3 regions of the Janthinobacterium sp. MP5059B genome follow, and region 2 is predicted to be linked to each of the others. Evidence: predicted binding sites of a transcription regulator. Region 2 holds the regulator's gene; each other region holds the start of a gene.

Region 1 (4,898 bases), on a different contig from region 2:
CCAGGTCCGGCCCCACATTGCCCAGCTGCGACAGGGCCACGCCACCGAGCCCCGCGATGCCGGAACCGAGACCGAAGGTCAGCATGTCGACCTTGCCCGTGGCCACGCCCACGCAATCGGCCATGCGGCGGTTTTGCGTGACGGCCCGCACGAACAGGCCCAGGCGCGTCTTGTTCAGGATCAGCCATACGGCCGCCACGACGACGATGGCAAAGGCGATGATGGCCAGGCGGTTGTACGGCAGCACGAGGCCGCCCAGCACGGTGACGCCGCCCGACATCCAGGCGGGATTGGCCACTTCCACGTTTTGCGCGCCGAAGACCGTGCGCACCGTCTGCATGAGGATCAGGCTGATGCCCCAGGTGGCCAGCAGGGTTTCCAGCGGCCGGCCATACAGCCAGCGGATCACCGTGCGCTCCAGCATCACGCCCACCAGTCCCGCGACCAAAAAGGCGGCCGGCAAGGCGGCCAGCAGATACGCATCCTGCAAGCCAGGCAGGTAGCTGCGGAAGAACAGCTGGCACAGGTAGGTCGTGTAAGCGCCTATCATCAGCAATTCGCCATGCGCCATGTTGATGATGCCCATCAATCCAAACGTGATGGCCAGCCCCAGCGCGGCCAGCAGCAGCACGCTGCCCAGCGAAATGCCGTAGAACACATTGCCGGCGAACTCCATGCGCGCCACCCGTCCCTTGATCTGGCGCATGGTCTCGATGGCGGCCAGCTGCACGGCCTCGTCCGGCTCGCCGGCCTTGCCATCTGGCCCTTTCTCCAGCATGGCTTGCAGCACGGGCAGCAAGCGCGCATCGCTGCTGCCCGCCAGCGCCTGCACGGCGGCCTCGCGCGTGGCGGCGTCGGGCGCATGCAGGTTGGCGCTGGCGATCAGCACCTGCAATATCTGTTTGATGTCAGCATCGTTTTCCTGCGCCAGCGCAGTGCGTATCAGGGGGACCTGTGCGGAATCGACGGATTGCTGCAGCGCCTGCGCGGCGGCCAGGCGCGTGGCCCGCTCGGGCGCCAGCAGTTTCAACCCCGACAAGGCGCCCGCCACGGCCGCGCGCAAGCGATTATTGACCATCACGCCGTCGATGCCATCGGGCAGCGGTACGCCTTGGCCGCTTGCCGGATCATATGCCTGTTCACCGTCGACGATATACACCTTGCCGTCGGGGGCCGCATATAACTGATCGTCCTGCAAGGCTTGCAGCACCCGGGCGGCCTCGGGCGTGGCCAGGGCGGCGATCTGGGCGACGGCCGCGATCCTGGTATCGGGATCGTCGCCGGATAGCGCTTTGAGCAGATCGGGAGGGATGGCAGCCTGCGCGAACGAGGATAGCAACAGGCAGGCGAGGACCAGCAGTTTGGAGATGAACCTCATTGTAAGTTCCATGGAAAAACTGCACGGGGCGAGCGCTTACCCCAAAGGCGAGGACTGGGGTCGGATGGGGACGCCTAGTCCCTGAGGGTCCGACCCCGGCATTTGCTGGTGGGTGATAGCGCCTACAACTTCTGCTTGCCCTCATTCCCCTTGATAAACGGGCTCCACGGCTGGGCGCGTATCGGTTCCTTGGTTTTCCACACGACATTGAATTGCCCGTCGGCCTTGATCTCGCCGATCATCACGGGCTTGTGCAGGTGGTGGTTGGTCGGGTCCATGGTCAGGGTAAAGCCGGACGGCGCCTTCACGCTCTGGCCTGCCATGGCGGCGATCACCTTGTCCGTGTCCGTCGATTTCGCTTTTTCCACGGCTTGCGCCCACATGTGGATGCCGACATAGGTCGCTTCCATCGGGTCGTTCGTCACGACCGAACCCGCGTTCGGCAGCTTTTGCGCCACGGCATACGCTTTCCACTGCTTGATGAAGGCCGTATTCACGGGGTTCTTGACGGATTCAAAGTAATTCCACGCCGCCAAGTGCCCCAGCAAGGGCTTGGTATCGATGCCGCGCAATTCTTCCTCGCCCACGGAAAACGCGACGACGGGCACGTCCGTGGCTTTCAAGCCCGCATTGCCCAGTTCCTTGTAGAACGGCACGTTGGAATCGCCATTGATGGTGGAAATGACGGCCGTCTTGCCGCCCGTGGAAAATTTCTTGATGTTGGCGACGATGGTTTGATAGTCGGCATGGCCGAACGGCGTGTAGACCTCGCTGATATCGCTATCCTTGACGCCTTTGCTTTTCAGGAAGGCGCGCAGGATCTTGTTGGTGGTGCGCGGATACACGTAATCCGTGCCCAGCAGCACGAAGCGTTTGGCGCCGCCACCATCCTTGCTCATCAGGTATTCCACGGCAGGAATCGCCTGCTGGTTCGGTGCGGCGCCCGTATAAAACACATTCTTTTCCAGCTCCTCGCCCTCGTACTGGACCGGGTAAAACAGCAGGCTGTTGAGTTCCTTGAACACCGGCAAGACGGATTTGCGGGACACGGATGTCCAGCAGCCAAACACGACAGCCACTTTATCCTGCGCCACCAGCTGGCGCGCTTTTTCCGCGAACAAGGGCCAGTTCGACGCGGGATCGACGACGACGGCTTCCAGCTTCTTGCCCAGCACGCCGCCCTTGGCATTGATCTCGGCGATCGTCATCAGCGCCACATCCTTGAGCGACGTTTCGGAAATGGCCATGGTGCCCGACAGGGAGTGCAAGATGCCCACCTTGATCGTGTCGGCGGCCAAGGCTGCCTGCATGGTGGTGGACATGGCCAGGGCCAGTGCGCCGGCGGCGGCCGCTTTCAGGATGATGCGTCGTGTCATGGGGACTCCTGTGATGGGTTCGTGGGGGTCGAGCTGGGTCTGCCATGTTGTTAAAGCAGAATGCATGCCAGCACCGGCAGGCGTCCGCCATGGTGCAAGCGGCGCTCGCCGCACGAAAAAAAACCTGGCTGCACAAGGACTGTGCAGCCAGGTTTCAAATTGCCGTAAAACGGTGCGCAGGATGCAGCAATCCCGGCATCAATCCTTGCGCGGAGCTCCACGCAGGCGGCGCCAGCCCTTGCGGCCCAGCGGGAACAGCAGCACGAAAGCGATCAGCCACGGCAGGATGTAGGCCATGGCAGTGATGGCGTTGGCCACGCCTTCCGACAGGTTTTCCGTGAAATTGCCCAGCGCGCGCTTGACGGGCCGCCAGAACGATTGCCTGCCTTCGGCGCTGATGGCCACGTTCAACAAGTCCGTATCGATACGCTGCATCAACAGCGCATTGGCGGCCGTCGCCTGCTCCAGTTCCACTTGCACGGTGGCCAGTTCCTTGGTCACCTTGATGAGGGCATCGACGTTGGTGCCCGAACGTTTTTCCAGGTCTTGCAATTGCGCCTGGTATTGCTTGAGCATTTCCAGGCGTTTCTTGCTGTCGAGCACGGGACGGCCCAGGTCTTCCACCTTGGTGCCCTGGCTGGTGACGTCGCCTTCGGCCGCGACCAGCGCGACGAGCTTCTTGATGCCGGCCGGCTTGGCGCGCATGCTGATGCGCGCATGCACGTAGCGGCCGCTGTCGACGCTGGAATCGAGCAGCAGGCAGCCGTTTTCCGTATCGGCCTTGCAGGCGGCGACCACTTTTTCATACAGGGGCCGCACTTGCGCCTCGCGCGTATCGACGCTGACATTATGTTCATAGGCAAGGAACTCGCTGCCCTTTTCCTTGCCTTCGAGACGCGCGGCGCTCGACTGCCCGCCGCTCTCGCCCTTGCTGCCGCAGCCGGCCAGCAGCAACAGTCCAAACAGGCATATGGATATTTTTTTCATGATTTCTTTCTTTGGATTATTTTTGCAGCGGCAACAATTCGATATCGGGCAAGTGCGCCGCCACATCCTGCACGGTCGCATGGCAGGTCAAGGACGCCACCACCTGCGACAACGGTTCCGGCCAGATTTCCGGCAAGTCGCGCTCTTCGGGCGCGAGCACGGGAAAGGCCAGCTGTTCCCGTGGCGGCGTGAAGGCGGCAGCGACGCCGGGCTTGTTGCCGCGCGCATCGATGCGGTACCAGCCAAACTCCTGCAGATACACGGCATTCAAGCCATGCAGGCAGAACGACGGCCCCACCTCACCCACGGCCAGGCGCTGGTAGCACAGGCCGGCAGGAATGCCGTTGGCGCGCAGCAGCGCCGCCAGCAAATGGCTCTTCGCATAGCAATAGCCCGTGCCGTGCTGCAAGACATCGGAAGCGCGGCAGGTGACGGGATTGCGCTGGTAGTCCCAGCTATGCGCGATCTCGTCGCGCACGAAGGCAAAGCAGCGGGCCGCGATGGCGGCGTCGCCCACCGCGCCTGCCGCCAGTGCAGTCGCCTTGGCGCGCACGGCAGGATGGTCGCTGTCGATGTAAGTGCTGCTGGCTAGATACGGGGAAAAGTCGGTAGACATGGCGTCAAGGTCATGCGAAAAGATAATGCGCGATTCTAGTCGAAACGGCACGAAATCGAGCGTTTCCTTGCGCAGGAACAAAGAAAATCCACGCCTCAGCCTTACTGCGCGGGGGGCGGCGACTTTGGCGGCGGCCCGGTAGCTGGTATCATGCGGGCAAACGCAGCCGGCCATATTGGCGCGGCACATGCACTACCCTGCGAAGCGGACCTGCCCTCCGGCGCGCCGCCGACGCCTCCCTACAGATCAGAGAAACGAGTTTCCTATGAGCACATCATCGTCGCACCCATCGTTCTGGCGCCGTGTCCCGCTGGCCTTCGGCGCCTTCTTCAGCACCCTGTCGGACGCCGCCTATGCGGCCCGCGTGGAAAAGCTGGCCTTGCCCGAGGCGGCGCCCGCCGCTCCCGTCGCGCCAGTGGCCCCTGCCCCGGCGCCAGCCGCCGCGCCCGTCATTTTGAAGGAAGCGACGCCGGACGCGGCCCTGCAATTGCTGGCCCTGCTGCAACGCGAAGCGCGATTGATCGATTTCACCCAGGAAAAC
Region 2 (4,898 bases):
GGCAATCGGCCACGCCCAGGTGGGCGCCCCGCTGCAGCAATTCCAGGGTCACCGACATCATCAAGGGCGAACGCAGGCGCATGGCCGCCAGCGCCTTGGCCGCGAACGCGCTGTCATCCTGCGCCAGCGAGGCCATGATGGCGGCCACGGAAGGGGCGCCGAAATGGCGGTCCAGCGCCGTGCGCGCCGTGGCCAGGGGAGATACCCCCGCCTCGGCCTGGAAAGGCGCCGCCAGCGCCTTGATGGCCACCGGCAAGGCCTCGCCCCGCGTCGATTCGAACAGGTCCAGCAGCGCCCCCATCTGCGCCTCAGGCAGGTAGACATCGGCCAGCCCCGTGTACAGGGCATCGGCCGCGTTGATCGTCAAGCCCGTCAAGCCCAGGTACAGGCCCAGCTGGCCGGCCAGGCGGGATAGAAAATAACTGCCGCCCACGTCGGGAAACAAGCCGATATTGACTTCCGGCATGGCCATGCGCGTGCGGCCCGTCACGATGCGCAGGCGGTTGCCCGGCCCGGCTTGCGCCACGCCCATGCCGCCGCCCATCACCACGCCATCCATCACGGCGATATACGGTTTCGGGTAGAAATGAATTAAATGATTTAAAGCATATTCTTCCGTAAAGAAATCTTCCAGCATGGCGCTGCCGCCTTGCGGCGTGGCCAAGCCAGCATCGAAAAAGAAACGGATGTCGCCGCCGGCGCACAGGGCTTTTTCACTGCTGGAGCGGATCACCACGGCGTCCACCTGCGGATCGTCGCGCCAGGCCAGCAGGGCCGCGCTCAGGGCGCGCACCATCTCCAGCGACAGGGAATTCAAGGCTTTCGGACGGTCGAGCACGATATGGCCCGTGCGGTTGCGGATGGAAGTCTGGACGAAGTCGCTCATGGCAGGCAGGAAAAAAGTGAAAGTGCAAACATTTTAGCCCCTGCGCGGCGAACATTGCGCTCAAAAGGTCCAGGCGCAAAAAAGGGCGCAAGATGTGCGCCCTTAGTTGATCACAACTGCTGGAAGCGGGTGGCCTTAGACGGCGACGACGGCTTCTTCCTCGGAGTTGTCTGGCAGATGCTTGATCGCCTCTTTACCGTGCCCTTGCACTTTGGTTTTGTATTTCATCACTTGCCTATCGAGCTTGTCGATCAGGGTATCGATCGCGGCGTACAGGTCGTGCGCCAAGCTTTCCACATAGACAGTCTTGCCGCTCAAACGCAGGTTGACTTCAGCCTTTTGACGTTTTTCTTTCTCTTTGAGGTTATCCACGGTCAGAATCACGGCAATATCGATGACTTGATCGAAATGACGTTTCACGCGCTCCAGCTTCGTTTGTACGTATTCACGGATGGCTGGTGTCACTTCGAGATGATGTCCGCTGATGGTGAGATTCATACACACTCCTAAAGATGATCGGGTTCGTGCGGTCCATCCTATCCGGCCCGCAGAGGAACCGAAAAAAACTTACAAACACTTACGCAGGCTCACTGGCGGAATTTTCAACGCTTCCCGGTATTTGGCAACAGTACGTCGCGCAATCACCATGCCTTGCTCCCCCAGCATGTCCGCAATCTTACTGTCGGATAAAGGATTTTTAGGGTCTTCTGCTCCTGTCAGTTGCACGATCAATGCCCGTATCGCCGTCGATGACGCTTCGCCCCCCGCTTCGGTGGCGACGTGGCTACCAAAGAAATATTTCAACTCGAACATGCCGTGCGGGGTCAGCATGTACTTTTGAGTTGTTACCCGCGAGATAGTACTCTCGTGTAAACCCAGTGTATCAGCTATTTCACGGAGCACAAGGGGACGCATGGCAACGGCCCCATGCGAGAAAAAGTTCTTTTGTCTTTCTACTATCGCCTGCGCCACGCGCAGGATCGTGTCGAAGCGCTGGCGCATATTCTTGATCAGCCACTTGGCTTCCTGCAACTGTGCGCCCATGGCGCCCTCGCCCTTGCCCTGCTTGAGCAAGTTGGCGTACATGGCATTGACGCGCAGGCGCGGCATGACATCGTTGTTCAGGGTGACTTGCCAGCCATTGCGCGCGCGCTTGACGACGACGTCGGGCACCACGTAATCGGACACGTCCGAGGCGAACACGGCGCCCGGATGCGGATTGCACTGGCGAATCACCGTCTGCGCTTCGCGCAAGTCTTCATCGTCGCAATCGAGGGCTTTTTTCAGCTTGTTGAAATCGCGCTGGGCAAACCAGGCCAGGTGCTTTTCCACGATGACGAGGGCCATGCGGCGCGTCACCATGGCGATGTGCGGCAAACGCTTGATTTGCAGCGCCAGGCATTCGGAGGCATTGCGCGCGCCCACGCCGGGCGGATCGAAACTTTGCAAGAGAGACAAGGCCGTGCGCATCTCGTCGGCGTCGATTTCCAGCTCTTCCGGCAGGCGCGCCAGGATGTCGTCGAGCGACTCTTCCAGGTAGCCATTGTCGTCGAGCGCGTCGATGATCAGCTCGACCAGCGCGCGGTCGCGCAATTCAAGCACCGTCACGCGCATCTGCTCCATCAGGTGTTCGCGCAGGGTGCAGTGATGGGCCTCCAGTTGCGGACGCGAATCTTCGTCGTCGGGCGCCTTGCCCCGGCTCGCCTCGCTCCAGTCGCTGTCGCCGCCATCCGCGGCGGCCGGACCCTCGCCGGCATCGCCATCAAAGGTTTCCGCTTCGGCCGGCGCTGCGGGCACCTCCTGGCCTGGCGGCTGGGGCGGCGCTTCGGCCGGCGCGGCCGTGGAACTCAAGGCACCGTCGGACAGCAGGCGCAGCGAACGGTCGAGCGGATCATCGAGGCGTTCGAGCAAGGGATTGTCCGTCAGCAATTGCTCTAGTTCCTGATGCAATTCCAGGGTAGACAATTGCAACAGGCGTATCGATTGCTGCAACTGCGGCGTCAGTGCCAGGTGCTGCGAAGTGCGCAGCTGCAATGATTGTTTCATTGGCTTACATGCGGAAGTGTTCGCCCAGATAGACCCGGCGTACCGACTCGTTCGCGATGATGTCGTCGGGGCGCCCCGACGCCAGTACCGAGCCCTGGTTGATGATGTAGGCACGGTCGCAGATACCCAGCGTCTCACGCACATTATGATCGGTGATCAGCACGCCGATATTGCGCTCCTTCAAGAAACGCACGATGCGCTGGATCTCGATCACGGCGATCGGATCGACACCGGCAAACGGTTCGTCGAGCAGCACGAAACGGGGATCGGTGGCCAGCGCGCGGGCGATTTCCACGCGGCGGCGCTCGCCACCGGACAGCGACAGGGCCTGGTTCTCGCGCAGCTTTTCAATCTGCAAGTCAGCCAGCAATTTATCCAGGCGCACCTCGATCTCGGCCTTCGTCAGCGGACGGCCTTCGACGGTCTGGATTTCCAGCACGGCGCGGATATTGTCTTCGACCGTCAGTTTGCGGAAGACGGACGCTTCCTGCGGCAGGTAGGACAGGCCCATCTGCGCGCGGCGGTGGATCGGCAGGCTGGAGATGTCCACGCCGCTGATATCGATGCTGCCGCCATCGGACGGCACCAAGCCGACGATCATGTAGAACGAGGTGGTCTTGCCGGCGCCGTTCGGGCCCAGCAAACCCACCACTTCGCCGCATTCGACTTGCAGCGAGACATCATGCACGACTTGCCGCTTGCCATAGGTTTTTTGCAGCCCGCGAACGATCAGGGTGCTGCCGCAACGAGTATTATCCATTATTTCTTTCCTGGCGCAGGCGTGGCCGGCGCTTTCTCCGCCGCCGGTGCCTTGGTTTTCGGCTGGATCACCATGCGCACGCTGCCGCCATCCGGGGTGCTGGTGCCGCTGTTGGAATTTTCCATCGCAAACACTTCCTTGCGGCTGTCATACGAGATGAAGGCGCCATTGGCCACGTCGGTCACTTTCGTGCCTTCCAGGCGCGTCAGCTTGGCCCTGGAAAACAGTTTCACCACTTCCGTCTTGTTGTCGTATTCCACGCGCTCCGCTTCGCCTTCCACCCACAGGTCGCCCGCGCCATCGCGCTTCTGGCGGAAGGTGGCGAGCTTGCCGGGATCGGCCCAGAAGGTAATGAACTGGTAGCCTTGCGGATCTTCCGTGATCACGGCGCGACCCGCCTTCATGGTCAGGGTCCCCTTGACCAGCACGACGTCGCCCGTCAGGGTGCGCACCTGCTTGATGTCATCGACGTGGCCGCTACGTGCCGTGATGACGGCTTCCTTCTCGGAATCGGCCTTCTCGGCATGCGCCACGCCCATGATGGCCAGGGAAAATACGGTCAACAGCAAGATGTTCTTCATAGTATGGTTTCCTTGTTTCATTCTGTCATTTTGCCGCCGCGGCCGGGCGCGGTTTCGGCGGGAGGACCATGCGCAGCGCATTCTGCACTTCCACCACGCCGGTGGCGTTATTGGCTTTCATGCCGATGCCATTGAGGCGCGAGGTGCCCGTCAGGATATCGACAGGCACGTCCGTTTCCATTCTTTCCTCATCCGGGAACACCGTCAGCGCTTCCGTCTTGACCGTCAGGTTCTGCGCCTTCGGACTGGCCACGCGGTCGATCACGACATTGCGGTGCAGTTGCAGCCGGGTATTGTCCTGGTCGATATGCGCCAGTTCCGCATTCATGTTCATCGGTGGCATGCCTGGCGTGAGCTTGCGCACGAAGGGCCGGTCGATATCGGACGAATCGTCCAGCGGATAATGCGTGAGCTTGGTGCCCGACACGATATAGCTGGGTTTTCCCGTCAAGTCCATACGCACCAGGCTGAAATTGGTAATGAAATAGTCGGGCTCATCCAGATGCTTGCTGGCCGTGATGTCCTGGCTATTCTTGTTCATCACCTCGAGCAGCCAAAAGCTGCCCAGCGCGACAACAACCGCGCCCAGCACGGTAAAAATCATGCGCCAGCGATGGGCGCCTCC
Region 3 (4,898 bases), on a different contig from region 2:
TCGCCCACGTGGATAGGCTGCAGGAACATCACCTGGTCCACCGACAGGGTCACCACATAGCTGCCCGAATAGCGGCTGGCGCAGGCATAGGCGACGCTGTCGAGGTATTTCAGGATGGTGCCGCCGTGCACGTTGCCGGAAAAATTGGCCATATCGGGCGTCATCAAGACCGTCATCGTCAGTTCGTGGGCCGACCAGTTCATCGCGCTGTCCAAAGTATTCTCCAAAGGGGGAAATTAAAAGTGAGGGGAGATGTGAAAACCGGCCACGAGGGCCGGTTGTGAGCCTTACAGACCCAGGGTGTCGATGTCGGCCAGCGACTCGCGGCCCTTGTCGGAAATGTCGTAGCCTTCGCCTTCGGCGCGCGCCACGATGTGGGCTTTCTTGCCCAGGAAGTAAGCCACATCCGATTCCAGCTTGGTCAGGGGATCAGTGGCGACGGCGCGCAGCCCCATGATGCAGCGGCGCAGGAACAGCAGTTGCTGTGCTTTCTCGGTGATGGACAGACGGCCATCGCGTGCATAGCTGAGCAGCTTCAGGCCGGACAGGCGCTTGGCATTGCGGGCAACGCAAGCGCTGGGGCGCTCGGTCTTGATGCCGCGTGCAACTTGCTCCAGCGCGTCATATTCATCGGTTGTTAATTTCTCGTTCTTCATTACTTTTCCATAAAAGGCCAGGTGTTCGGCCCCCATGGTACGCGCCCCGCTGCGCATCGGCAACAGGCAACGTGAATCAGTCACCGCCCGCGCGGCGGACGGCTGACTGGAAGACGGGCAGGACAGCCCTTATTTATAGTTGCGCAGCAGCAGCCAGGCCAGGCCGCAACCCGCCACGGCGCCCGCCAGGGCCAGCGCCACGAGGTTTTTGCTGGTCATCACAGGCCGCCGGCCCAGGTAGATTTTGTTATGCAAGGAATTGCCCATGATGGTCTCCTGTACAAGAATTTTTATGATGTCTCATTATAAGAACAGAATCGTGACGGCCGCATGACACTCGACAGTTAGAGTTTGATTTGTATCCACTCGGCAACATTTATTGACGTTTTTGTTGTTTAAATGGCGTGGCGCCGGCGGCCACCGCGCAGTCCATTTCCGATCGGAAATAAACACGGCGCACATCTCCCCGTCACCGCCATGTCGGCGGCGCACCGCGCCCCGTCACTGCATTTTCACGGGCGGTGGCGGCGGCGTCGGTTCCTCGACGGGCACGGGCTCGATGTGGGGCGGCGTTTCCGGCGGCGGCGTGACGGGATCGCCTTCCGGCGGCGGCATATCGGGTTCGGGCGTGCTGTGCGCACGCAACAGGGCAGGACGGAATTGGGTTTGCATGTGACCTCCTTTGCCCCACTCTAGCCGATGCGGCCAAATCCTGGCGCCCGCCAGTGGCACGCGACGGGGGAACTAAACGGCGTGGCGCCACTCCAACCTGGCAGGTCTCTCTCCTGCGAGTGCAAGCGATCCCCATGGCGCGCAAGAAAATCCTCTTTATGGCCGAGGCAGTGACCCTGGCCCACGTTGGCCGCCCCCTGAGCCTGGCCCAGGGACTCGACGAGGACAAATATGAGGTGCATTTTGCCTGCGCCGATGGCTATGACTTTTGTTTCAAGCAAGCCTCCTTCCGGCGCTGGCGCATCGATAGCATTTCATCGCTGCAATTCCTGCAGGCGCTGGCCCACGGCAAGCCTGTCTACACGGAAAGCACCCTGCACGCGTACGTGGAAGACGACTTGCGCCTGCTCAATGCGGTCCAGCCCGATCTCGTGATCGGCGACTTCCGCCTGTCGCTGTCGGTCAGCGCGCGCCTGCAGCGCATTCCCTACATTACGCTCAGCAATGCCTATTGGAGTCCGTACGTGCGCCAGCACTACACGGTGCCCAGCCTGCCCCTGACAAGCCTGCTGCCGATCTGGCTGGCCGCCCCCCTGTTCCGCCTGATCCGCCCGCTGGCCTTCGCCTCGCATGCCGTGCCCCTGAACCGCGTGCGCCGCCGCCATGGCCTGCCATCCTTGGGCAGCGACTTGCGGCGCATCTATACGGATGCCGACCGCACCTTGTATGCGGATATTCCGCAACTGTTCCCGCCGCACGCCATGCCGTCCACGCACGACTACCTGGGCGCCATCATCTGGGCGCCGCCGCTCGACTTGCCGGACTGGTGGCAGCGTCCGGAACTGAGCAGCGGACGGCCCATCATCTATGTCACCCTGGGCAGTTCCGGCCAGGGGCAATTGCTGCCGCGCGTGCTGCGCGCGCTGGCGCCCCTGCCTGTCACCGTATTGGCAGCCACGGCCGGCACCATCCGCGTCGACGCCGTGCCGCCGAATGCCTATGTCGCGCCCTTTCTGCCGGGCGATGTGGCCGCACGGCGCGCCAGCCTGGTGATCTGCAACGGCGGCAGCCCCACCAGCCAGCAGGCGCTGACGGCGGGCGTACCCGTCATCGGTATCGCCGGCAACCTCGATCAATTCCTCAACATGCACGGCATCACGGGGGCCGGGGCCGGCCTGCTGCTGCGCGCCGACCGCTTCCAGGAAACCGCCCTGCGCCATGCCGCCACGCGCATGCTCGACGATGGCAGGGCCAAGCTGGCGGCGCGCCAGCTGGCCACGGCCATGCGCGACTATGTGCCAGGGCAACGCTTGCTACCCCATCTGCACGCCCTGCTGGGCTCGTTGCCTCTAGGCAGCCAGCCTTGACGGGCAGCGTCGGTTTTTCTTACAGCGAGTCCGGCAAAGCCTGCACCGCATCAACAAAAACACGCCAAGTCATTGATTTCAAAAGGGCCTCATGCGTTGGCATGGAAGTCGCTAGGTACTGGCCATGAGCACCTGCCGACAGGACTCAGCAAGACTTCCAGACTCACTCAACCACGAGGTGAATACAATGAAACTCTCGAAACTGAAACTGCTCCCGGCCGCAGCGGCACTGGCCATGCTGTGCGCCGCAGGTAGCGCACAGGCGGGCGCCTACGGCTATTCCTACAACAACATCTTCGGCCTTGTGATCGGCGTGCCAACGGGTCAGATCACGGTGGCCAACAGCACCACCATCTCGCGCAGCACGGCCACCCTGAATGGGGTAAGCGTCATCAATGGCGGCGCCGGCTCGCTCGATGCCCTCCGCGCCAACGTCGGCGCCGTCACCAAAGGCGAGAACGACTTCACGCAGCAAGGCCCCACCAACACCTATTCGCGCGGCGATGCGCAGATCGTCAGCACGCAGTTCCCTTCGTTCCCGCCCGGCTCCACCTCCACCCAGGTGGTGAACGTGGCCGAAGCCCACCTGGACGGCCCCGCCGGCACGGCCGATGCGTCCGGGCGCAATGGCTCGACCACGGGCTTCTCCGTCGATTTCATCGTCGGTTCGCCCACGGCAACGCTGAGCTTTGATTTCCTGGCCTCGCCCTTCATGCAGGTCTTCCTGCAAAGCACGGTCGGGCAGCTGTCCACCGCCACGGCCAATCTGGTCGTCACCTTCACCATCACGGATGCGACCGGCGCAACGGTGTTCAACTGGACGCCCGATGGCGTGATCGGCTCGGGCATCTCGGGCGGCACGGAAAACGCCGATGGCGCCAACCTGAACACCAGCCTGGCGACCAATTTCCTCACGCGCGGCAATCTGTTCACCTACGACCCATCCGGCTGCGGCACGCCCACGGGCACCGGTGTCGGCACCGCGTGCGGCAGCAACTTCAGCTCCGTCAGCAATGCTTTGACAGCCGGCAACTACACCTTGACCCTGAATGCGGTGGAAAGCGTGGATCTGGTGAAACAGGCCGCGCCTGAGCCCGGCACCCTGGCTCTGCTGGGCCTGGGTCTGGCTGGCCTGGGCTATGCCCGTCGCCGCAAGGTTGCCGCCTGAACCAGGCAACAGGGGGATTCACAGGCGGGGAGGCTCTCCTCGCCTTTTTTATGTAGCAAGCCTGTCGGTTTTCCTTACAACGCGGCCGATCAGGAGATGAGGATTTTTCATGACGACATTTTCTTGCACCCGACTGCCAACGGTCTTGTTCGCCTTTCTGCTGCTGGCCAGCAGCGGCACCGCCAGCGCCGCCGCCTACGGCTATTCGTACACCAGTGTCTTTGGCCTGGTCATCAGCAATCCCTCCGGCTCCGTCTCCCTGCTCAGCAACATCGACCTGTCGCGCACCACCGCCACGCTCAACGGCAGCAGCATCATCAACGGCGGCAGCAATGAGATCGACGCGCCGCAAGCGACACGCGGCGCCGTCACCAAGGGAGAAAACGACTTTACCCGGCAAGGCATGGGCAATGCCTCGTATGCGCGCGGCGAGGCGCAAATCGTCACCTCGCAAATCCCCCCCTTTCCACCGGGCTCGACCAGCACACACACCGTAAACGCGGCAGAAACCTTCCTGGCGGGCGGCGGCAGCGCCGACGCCTCGGGACGCAATGGTTCCAGCACCGCGATGACCGTCAATTTTGTCGTCGGCCAACCGGGCGCAACCATGGCCTTCGACTTCCAGGCCCTGCCCTTCATGCAGCTGTACCTGGACGCCTTGGCCGGCACAGGCTCGGCGGCCACCACGAATATGGCGATGACGTTTAGCATCATCGATGAACATGGCCAGATCGTCTTCAGCTGGGCGCCCGACGGCAACCTCGGCTCCGGCATCCTGGGCGGCACCGAACTGGCCGATGCCGCCAACCTCAATACCGGCTACGCGCAAACGCCGCTCACCAGCGGCAGCATGTTCACCTACGACCCCAGCGGCTGCGGCGCACCCACAGGCACCGGCATCGGCACGACGTGCGGCGGGCAGTACAGTGCCGTCACGGATCACCTGGTGGCGGGCAACTACACGCTGGTGTTAAACATGCTGAACAGTTCCGAACTGGTCTACGTGCCAGGCGTCACGCCAGTGGCGCTGCCGGG

The links. The regulator sigma-54, encoded in region 2, starts transcription at its own class of promoters, with help from an activator protein. The targets are predictions, from matches to a motif close to TGGCANGNAANCTGCTTT.
Region 1: urtA (urea ABC transporter substrate-binding protein) is a predicted target of sigma-54. The motif match lies at 2,807-2,824, and genes of this name have one in related genera.
Region 3: JAB1_RS12975 (EDSAP-1 family PEP-CTERM protein) is a predicted target of sigma-54. The motif match lies at 2,793-2,810, and genes of this name have one in related genera.

Annotation. Positions count from the first base shown of each region.
Region 1 covers NZ_LRHX01000010.1:88,428-93,325, reverse strand. The annotation lists gene urtB (urea ABC transporter permease subunit UrtB) at 1-1,378, opposite strand, end outside; gene urtA (urea ABC transporter substrate-binding protein) at 1,501-2,754, opposite strand; gene JAB1_RS13390 (DUF4349 domain-containing protein) at 2,953-3,741, opposite strand; gene JAB1_RS13385 (transglutaminase family protein) at 3,758-4,357, opposite strand; gene JAB1_RS13380 (DUF2760 domain-containing protein) at 4,623-4,898, shown strand, end outside.
Region 2 covers NZ_LRHX01000005.1:158,349-163,246, reverse strand. The annotation lists gene JAB1_RS04400 (enoyl-CoA hydratase/isomerase family protein) at 1-886, opposite strand, end outside; gene raiA (ribosome-associated translation inhibitor RaiA) at 1,022-1,384, opposite strand; gene JAB1_RS04390 (RNA polymerase factor sigma-54) at 1,454-2,932, opposite strand; gene lptB (LPS export ABC transporter ATP-binding protein) at 2,937-3,692, opposite strand; gene lptA (lipopolysaccharide transport periplasmic protein LptA) at 3,692-4,273, opposite strand; gene lptC (LPS export ABC transporter periplasmic protein LptC) at 4,299-4,898, opposite strand, start outside.
Region 3 covers NZ_LRHX01000010.1:488-5,385, reverse strand. The annotation lists gene JAB1_RS12990 (acyl-CoA thioesterase) at 1-203, opposite strand, end outside; gene JAB1_RS12985 (hypothetical protein) at 288-656, opposite strand; gene JAB1_RS29895 (hypothetical protein) at 786-923, opposite strand; gene JAB1_RS29890 (hypothetical protein) at 1,158-1,328, opposite strand; gene JAB1_RS12980 (glycosyltransferase) at 1,463-2,695, shown strand; gene JAB1_RS12975 (EDSAP-1 family PEP-CTERM protein) at 2,883-3,863, shown strand; gene JAB1_RS12970 (EDSAP-1 family PEP-CTERM protein) at 3,973-4,898, shown strand, end outside.